DNA from 4 places in the Ethanoligenens sp. genome. Region 3 is predicted to be linked to each of the others. Evidence: riboswitches for the same ligand, from Rfam matches in the RefSeq annotation. Region 3 holds a riboswitch; each other region holds the start of a gene.
The links. A riboswitch is a leader RNA that binds a small molecule or an ion and turns the genes downstream of it on or off. The one in region 3 is predicted to bind cobalamin.
Positions count from the first base shown of each region.

Region 1: another riboswitch for cobalamin. It lies ahead of metE (5-methyltetrahydropteroyltriglutamate--homocysteine S-methyltransferase); the one in region 3 lies ahead of ABF463_RS02340 (NAD(P)H-dependent flavin oxidoreductase).
Region 2: another riboswitch for cobalamin. It lies ahead of ABF463_RS05385 (DUF4430 domain-containing protein); the one in region 3 lies ahead of ABF463_RS02340 (NAD(P)H-dependent flavin oxidoreductase).
Region 4: another riboswitch for cobalamin. It lies ahead of ABF463_RS09395 (DUF4430 domain-containing protein); the one in region 3 lies ahead of ABF463_RS02340 (NAD(P)H-dependent flavin oxidoreductase).

Region 1 covers NZ_JBDNLG010000028.1:24,029-26,228, reverse strand. Annotated here, with positions in the region: gene ABF463_RS06180 (glycerol dehydrogenase) at 1-122, shown strand, start outside; cobalamin riboswitch at 510-702, shown strand; gene metE (5-methyltetrahydropteroyltriglutamate--homocysteine S-methyltransferase) at 780-2,200, shown strand, end outside.
Region 2 covers NZ_JBDNLG010000023.1:9,271-11,470, reverse strand. Annotated here, with positions in the region: gene ABF463_RS05385 (DUF4430 domain-containing protein) at 1-1,102, opposite strand, end outside; cobalamin riboswitch at 1,237-1,420, opposite strand; gene ABF463_RS05380 (TIGR04100 family radical SAM protein) at 1,475-2,077, opposite strand; gene ABF463_RS05375 (TatD family hydrolase) at 2,074-2,200, opposite strand, start outside.
Region 3 covers NZ_JBDNLG010000008.1:43,460-45,659, reverse strand. Annotated here, with positions in the region: gene ABF463_RS02340 (NAD(P)H-dependent flavin oxidoreductase) at 46-1,167, opposite strand; cobalamin riboswitch at 1,351-1,530, opposite strand; gene ABF463_RS02335 (class I SAM-dependent methyltransferase) at 1,720-2,200, shown strand, end outside.
Region 4 covers NZ_JBDNLG010000056.1:5,988-8,187, reverse strand. Annotated here, with positions in the region: gene ABF463_RS09400 (metallophosphoesterase) at 166-942, shown strand; cobalamin riboswitch at 978-1,183, shown strand; gene ABF463_RS09395 (DUF4430 domain-containing protein) at 1,323-2,200, shown strand, end outside.

The DNA of each region.
Region 1 (2,200 bases), on a different contig from region 3:
CTGAAAAAGCGTGCGCACCGGGTGAGTCCATCCATAATTTGCTGGGCGACGTGACACCGGATGCGCTTTATGATGCGTTGATTGCAGCCGATGTGCTTGGCAAAACCTATTTGAACGCATAAATTTTAGTAGTAGTATCAGCAATAAAAGTCATTTGCTGAAATGAATTGACCCCAAAAAGTAAATGATGATTTTTCATCAAACAGTTGATAGGGTTTACTGTCTGTGTAAAGCAGGTGGTAAACCCTTCAATTTTGTCTTGATACGGTGATGGTTGTAAATCCATTTTACTTTTTTCTGTGAAGAAATTCTTTGAAACACTGTCACGAGAATATCGTGACAGTAATGCGGGGTTGTCTATGGCGTTTGATTTTTCACCCCAAAGCGGCATCAAACATAACCAGGTATATGATTTTTGAATATTTAAGCATAGTATTTTTGTTGTACAGTATAACAGACAAAATTGATAAAATATATTGACACTAAGGCATCTCCGTGCTTAAAATAAGACCAAGCGAAAACAATTCGGTGCCTCCGTGCCGGAGGAGAATAGGGAACCGGGTGAAAATCCCGGACAGCACCCACTACTGTAACCTGTGTCGGCTGCCGCAAATGCCACTGCCGTTTGGGTGGGAAGGCGCGGCTGCAGGGCTTTAGGCCCAGCAGGAAGCCAGGAGACCTGCCGGATTTGTTTGCTCTCATCTCTGGGACTGGAGATAGGGACAATTTTTATGCAAAAAGGTTGTGTCTATTTTCTCCTACATTATTTGGAGGAAAAAATGAAAAAAACATCTGTTATCGGTTACCCGCGCATTGGCGCGAGCAGGGAACTCAAAAAATGGACGGAAGCGTATTTCCGCTGCGAACTGGAGAAACAGGAGTTGCTGCAAAATGCGGCAGAACTGCGTAAGCGGCAGTGGCGCAAGCAGCACGATATGGGTGTGGATTTTATCCCGTCTAACGACTTCTCTTTTTACGACAGCATGCTGGATACGGCTGTGCTGTTTGGCGCGGTGCCCAAACGTTTTCGGGATCTGGGGCTGGATGCGCTGGACACATATTTTGCTATGGCAAAGGGCTACCAAGGCTCACACGGAGATGTGCATGCGCTTCCCATGCAAAAATGGTTCAACACCAATTATCATTATATTGTGCCGGAAATTGAAGACGACACCTGTTTTTCCTGTGGCTCGGAAAAGCCGTTTGCGGAATTTGAGGAATCAAAAGCGGCTGCCATCCCGACACGTCCGGTGCTGATTGGACCGTTCACCTTTCTAAGGTTGGCTGAAAACCGCTCGGGCAAATCTCTTCGTGTGCTTGCAGGGGAACTTCTGCCTGTTCTCCATGAGATTCTTTTGCGGCTGACCGAGTTGGGCGCAGAATGGGTGCAGATTGACGAGCCTTGTCTTGTGACAGATCTCGCGGAAGAGGATCTCGCGCTCTTTCGCATCCTTTACAACGACCTGCTTGCCATGCCGAACCGTCCGCGTATTTTGCTGCAAACGTATTTTGGCGACGTGCGCGACAGTTATACAATGCTGGTTGATATGGATTTTGACGCGCTAGGGCTGGATTTCATCGAGGGCGTGGAGAATCTGCATCTGCTGGAGCAGTATGGATTTCCCCAAGGCAAAATACTGGTCGCCGGTGTAGTGAACGGCAAGAACATCTGGGTCAACCACTATGAACAGACGCTGTCACTGATTCATCAAATTGCGCACGTGGTGGAATCTGATCGGTTGGTGTTGGGAAGCTCCTGCTCCCTACTGCATGTGCCGTATACCGTTCAAAACGAGTCGGGTATCCCGGATGCCTATCGCGAACACCTTGCGTTCGCAGAAGAAAAGCTGATGGAACTGGCAGAGCTGGGACGGTTGTCTGACGATTCGGCGTGGGAAACGAATCCGGCTTTTTTGCACAACCGCGCCATTCTAACTCGTAAACAGGATGCAGCCTTCCGTTTTGACGATGTACGCGCGGCCGTATCCCGTCTGAAAGGCGAGGATTTTACACGCTATCCATCTTTTGAGGAACGACGGACTGTTCAAAAGGCGGCGCTGAAATTGCCGCTGCTGCCTACCACGACCATCGGTTCTTTCCCCCAAACAAGTGAGGTGCGCACCCTGCGCCGGGATTTTAAATCCGGACGTATCACGGAAGAAACATACCATGCGGCAATCCGGAAGAAGATTGCGGACGT
Region 2 (2,200 bases), on a different contig from region 3:
TCCCGTTGACCTCGTATTCCCACCCGCTGAGCGGTCCCGCATCAAATTCATACAGGTTGTTGATACCATTGATGTATTTTCCGAGAGCTGTGCCTGAGGCATCCATCTGGATGCCGTTTTTCTGACAGACGGCAACCAGCAGATTGTAAGCAGTCTCACCTGTATTCACGGTCACATTTGTCTGCCCTAAAATAATGCCATTCTCGGGCACCACTTGATGATCCTGCTTGTTGATAGGAAGGTTGTTCCAGTTTGCCAATGCTGTCTTGCAGTCGATGGAAAGACTCACTTGGAGAGTCTGATTTGCGTTGGGCGTGGCAGCCGCCGGTTCCTGCGACGTGGACGTGCTGGGGGCTTGGGCAAGCGTGCTGCCTGTGTTTTGCGTAGACGAGGGCACAGAGGCTGTACTGCCGCTGTTTTTGGAAGCGGTTTGTTTGTCCGCGGAGGAGGATGTCGCCCCGCCTGCGGATGCACCCGTCGAAGAAGCAGCGCCTGAAGCGCCCGCCGCCGAAGATACTGCCGATGCGCCGGCTGAGGATGTGCCTCCCGACGAAACGTTCGCAGACGCGGAAGACGCCGCTGGTGCCATCTTATTTAGCGACAGCAAATACGGTCCTTTGTTTTGGGAAAAACGGATGGTCGCAACGCCATCCACCACCTGTGCCGTACCCGTCTGCTGCAAAGTGTCCGGGGGGCCGGTACACAGCAAATACGACCCATCGGCCCATTTTTTCCCCAGCGTCACACTCACGGAGGCTTCCCCCGGAAAAGCGCCCTTTTGTGCAAACGTAATCTGCTGATACTGCTGTGCCGCATCCGCCTGCTCCGCTGTCACGGATTTGACCGACAGTTTCAAATTCATATCCGCCGGTTTTTGGATGTCCCGCCCGATAAACGTCCATGTATATTTCACGCCGCCGCTGGTGCCGTGATAAATGGCAATCCTGTCGCTTTGCTTCAGTTGCTGGAAGTCGGCCTTGCGGATAATACCGTTATCCGGCACCGAGGCGACCACCGCTGTGCTTTTGCTGCCGCATCCCGCCAACAGCGCTATGCAGATGAATAGCACCGCGAACCACAGCCCTGTGATGCGCTTTTTCAAAAAACCATCTCCATTATCTCCAAAACGCGCTCTTTTCATGAAAAAAGGCCGCATACAGCGGCCTGTCCATGTCGTAGTTTTGTGCCTTGCGGCGCGGAAACCGTCCATGTGACCGCACCCCTCCACCGAAAGACGCTCTGTCCCCTTGATACGGCAGGTCTCCTGACTTGAATTCATCCGCAACCCCGGCCTTCCCGGTCTCCCAGTGGCACAAACGGGGCGTAGTCCTTCTCACAGTAGCGGAGGCTGTCACGGTTTTGCACCGTGTTCCCTATTTTCGCATACCGATGGTATGCAACCGTATCGCATTCTTTACTTTTTAACCTTTATCCTAGCCTTTTTACGCAGATTGTCAAGCACGCTGTGTTCTCTTCAGGCAATATACGTGCGAACCCGGAATTCTGCTCCGATGGACACGGCAATTGCACGGCACGCCTCAATTTGCGCGGGCGTGAGAAGATCCAGCACCGTCAGCGTCACCGATGGGATATACTGCATACAATCCCGGGCATATGCCAGCACCGCGTCGTATGCGTCCCTGCCGAAATCACTGCGGCAATAGTGCTGGTATGTCGCCGCATCCGGCGCGTTCAAGCTGATGGAAACCGCATCCGCTAACCCTTGCAATTCCTGCGCCGTCGGGCGGCCCGCAATCAAATCCGCCAACCCGTTGGTATTGATACGCACCCGCAAAGAGGGGGCTTTTTCTTTTATTTCCCGAATCACTGTTTTGACGGTGTCCAGCCGCTCAAGCGGCTCACCGTATCCACAGAAAACCAGTTCGTTATAGGAAGATAAGTCGTTTGCCAAAATGGACACGACAATTTCTTCAGCGGTCGGCTCGCGCTCCAGCCACAGGCTGTTCGACCCATATGCCCCGTCCCCTTCGTTGCGGATACAGAATGTGCAGTGATCGGGACACCGGTTGGTCACATTGACATACAGACCGTCTTTGACCGGGTAGGTAATGGTCATGTGTTTTCATCTCCTTTATCAAGCCCAAACAATGCACGGGCATTGTTCGCGGTGATATGCGCGGCTTCCTCCACGGGAAGCCCCATCACGTCGGCTATACAGGCCAGCGTGTGCGTCAGCATC
Region 3 (2,200 bases):
CGTTGCAAATCACAGCGGCAAATTGATTCACGCTTGATCGCCCTTTCACGGGACGATCGTGGCCGTAACCGTCTCTTTCTCCTGCAGCACGGTAGCTTGCCGGTACTCCTGCGATAGTGTTTCAAACAATTTTTTGACTGATACGATCTCGTTTACTTTGTATCCATTGGCCCCAACGAAAGCAAAGCCGTTGGCCAATTTACCTCTGCACGCACTGATGAGCGCTTTGAAAATACAGTACGGGCTTTGCTGCTGCTTGCAGGTTACGATACAATGAAACGGGCAATCCGCCGGGTGCTTCTTTCCTTGCTCGGCATCACGGAGAAAGCTATTGATAATGGCGCGTCCAGGCATTCCAACCGGGCTTTGAATAATCCCGATATCTTCTTTTTTACAATTTACATAGGCTTGTTTAAAAGCGATGTCTGCATCACATTCATCTGTAGCGACGAACCGCGTACCCATTTGCACAGCGGATGCGCCTAAATGGAAGAACCGTTTGATGTCCGCCCCGCTGAAAATCCCGCCTGCCGCGATAACTGGAATCTTGTGCTCCACATGCATTTCAATCGGATGAATGGCTTGCAGAACTTCCTGCAGTAAATTTTCCAACCGATACGCCGGATTGTCGATTTGATCCCGATGAAATCCCAAGTGACCGCCAGCCATAGGGCCTTCAACCACAAACGCATCCGGCGTATACGCATATTTTTCCTGCCAGCGTCTGGTAAGGACTTTTGCAGCACGCGCAGACGAGATGATCGGCACCAATTTGGTTTTACATCCTTCCCGTATATACGAAGGCAAATTGAGCGGCAGCCCTGCCCCTGCAAAAATAACGTCGATTCCTTCTTCGATGGAGGCCTTTACCATTTCCCCGAAATCACTAAGTGCCACCATAATATTGATGCCCAGAGCCCCTTGGGTTTTTCCTCGGGCACGGCGGATTTCTTCTTTTACCGCGGCAATATTATCTTGTACACTAAAGCCGGCTTTGTGCACCATGCCGACCGCCGCCGCAGAAAGGACACCCAGCCCGCCTTCGTTTGCCACAGCGGAGGCCAGCCCTGCAAGGGAAACGCCCACACCCATCCCGCCCTGCACAACAGGGGTCTTTATTACCAAATCACCAATCACAAGTGGTTCCTGATCAAAATATGGCATCATTTTTACTCTCCAACTCCGTTAACAAATACATGCTTGATTTCACGTTATCAACAACCTATTTTACATCGGTGCACAGAAAAAACCAGACTGTATCCGGCAGTCTGGTCATGTATGCCTAATCCCACACGCTTGCTGGTGTGTGGAGATATTTCGACGCTACATAATTCTTTCCCACCGAAAGACATTATATCTACGCAATACGGCAGGTCTCCTGACTTAAATTCATCCGCCGCCTCATCCTTCCCGGTTTCCCAGTGGTGCAAAAGAGGCTTTGTCCTTCTCACAGTAGCGGGGGCTGTCACGGTTTTTCACCGTATTCCCTATTGATGCATGGTTGATGCAACCGTATTGCTGTATTTAGTTGTTACCTATATCATATGCCCTTTCAGCAAAATGTCAATTGGTTTATGATACTATTATAACCACAAAAATTTCAACAGTGCTATGATTCTGCGGTGCGGTTCACATACCGGGGCATTTTATCTATGCCGTTGACTTTTACCACATTCCAACTATAATAAAGGAAAACAAACCAGAGAGGATCTGTTAACTTTGGAAATCGCACATCAGAATGCGGATCGTTTTTCGAAATTTGCTGATTTTTACGATCAGGTGCGCCCGGCTTTACCCTTGGAGGTTCGTTCCATCCTCCTGCAATACCTCGGACATCAGCCGTCCGTCCTGGTCGATATTGGCTGTGGAACCGGGTTATCTACAGCCGGATGGTCGGGATACGCGGCCAATATTATAGGGGTCGAGCCCAGTGATGCGATGCTCTCCATTGCACAAAACCGCACGGCAAGTGACTCTTCTATTCGGTATATCCATGCGTTCTCTGACCAGACCGGTTTGCCGGATGACAGTGCGGATTTGGTGACTTGTTCCCAATCCTTTCATTGGATGGACCCCGATAAAACCATTCCGGAAATCGCAAGGGTTTTAAAAACCGGCGGTATTTTTTCCGCCTTTGATTGCGATTGGCCGCCAGTCTGTCACTGGGAGGCGGAGAAAGCGTACGAAGAGTTGTTTGATG
Region 4 (2,200 bases), on a different contig from region 3:
ATTCACTAATATCTATGCACCTCATATTTCTATGCTTACCAGAAAAATTCATACGATTTTTATGTGCTTGGTCATGCCACATCCCGCGTAGTATGATATAATGAAAAGCAAACGACCGCCGCCGCGTTTTTTGCGCGGCGCAATTGAACAGCTGGAGGCTGGAACGTGACCAGAGTGGAAAATATTACCCTACGAAAATATCGACTGGTGTCTCACGATCTGCCCGCCGCATTTGACGGCACAACCATTGCGTTCCTATCCGATATCCACCATAGCAGAAGCTTTCCTCTCAAGCGCGTCAAAGAACTAGTGGCACTCACCAACAGTCTGCGCGCCGATGTGATTCTGCTCGGCGGAGATTATGTGAGCCACAGTCAGGCGCATATTCCCAATTTCTTTCGTGAAGCCGCCGCCCTTACCGCGCCGCTTGGTGTTTACGGTGTGCTTGGCAATCACGACCGCAAAACCAATGCGGCTTTATCCCAAGAATGTATGGCGCAGGCAGGCATTTGCTCACTGGACAACAAAGGGTATTGGCTGGAGAAGGACGGCGCGCGCATCCGTGTGGGTGGCGTGGGAGATCTCACCACCGCCGAGCAGGATCTTTCCCCCATGCTCGCTGAAACCCGCCCGGATGACTTTATGGTGCTTGTTTCTCATCACCCGGACTATGCTGAACAACTGCCGTTCAACCTCATTGACCTCATGCTCTGCGGGCACACGCACGGCGGTCAAGTGAGCGTGTTGGGAAAATGGGCGCCAAGCTATTTTGGACACACGCATTACAAGTTGAAATATCTCACCGGCGTGGTCAAAGATGCCGACACCACCATTATCATCTCAAATGGCATTGGCACAGTCGGGCCGCCGGTACGCATCTGCGCCGCCCCACAGATTTGGCTGATTACGCTTTGCGCCGATCAACGGCCAGTAGACGGCTGATTTTACTTGACGTTATATGCAAATTCGTCTACAATAGAATCAATCTCTTTACAGGTGCGCGGCTATTTACCGCGATAATAGGGAAACCGGTTCAAAACCGGTGCAGCCCCCGCTGCTGTGAGGCGGACTGTTTTTCCATGAGAATCCATGCGGATTCTTAGACCACTGGTCAACAAGATCGGGAAGGGGAAAAACAGGACGATGCCAAGCCAGAAAACCTGCCTGCAAAGTACGATGTGATCCTTTCGGAGGGAGAGGACAGACGTAAAAACGGCAATATTGGGATTTACCCGTTTTTCGTTACGGTCTTTTTTCTTATAAGAAAAAGGGCCGTTTTTGTTTGCCCCCTACCACAGAAGACAAAAAAGAGGAGTGGTTTGATGAAAAAAGTATTCCAAGGCTGGATTTCTGTCTGCTGCGCTTTCGCGTTGCTGTTTGTCAGTATTCCCGGTCTGTCAGCGGCAGCAGATGCACAAAACACGTTTCACCTGTGTGTTGAGGGTTCCAGCCAGACGGTGCTGAACGAAGATGTCCCTCTCACAGCGGGAGAAACATTGCAAACCGCGCTTGAGAAAGCGCTGAATCAAAATAATATCTCGTATCAACTGTCCGATTCGCAATATGGGAAATACATTGCTACCATCGGGTCAGATACACAGGCCGCCGACTATTCCACTTATTGGAGCATCTATCAAAACGGCGCATACGCGCAGCTGGGTGTCAGTTCCCTCCAACCAGCAAATGGCGACAACATTATCATCGCCTTTACCGCTTCAGACACGCTGTATCCAATAGTCACCGTCTCTCCCAGCACCCCATCCGCCTCAAATCCGTTCACGGTGACTCTGACCGCCCAAAAAACAACGTATGATGCCCAATGGAACCCCACTACTTCGACGGTTCCCGTTGCAGATGCCACCGTTACCTTTAACGGAACATCCAAAACAACGGACACTTCCGGAAACGCAACCTTTACCGCACCTGCCAACGCGGGCAGTTATGCTTATCAGGTCAAAAAAGACCGCAGCGGGCAGGCTCCCGCACTGGTTCGCATGAGCGGCAGCGTCACGGTGTCCGCCTCGTCTTCCTCCAGCAGTTCTTCCAGCCAGAGCTCCTCCTCCAGCAGTTCTTCCAGCCAGAGCTCCTCAGGCGGTAATGTTTCAACAGTCACAAGCGCCGCCGTCGCCAGCGCGTCCAAAAGCGCTGCTGATGCGCTGAAAGACGACACTTCCGACTGGACAGCCTTTGCGCTGGCACG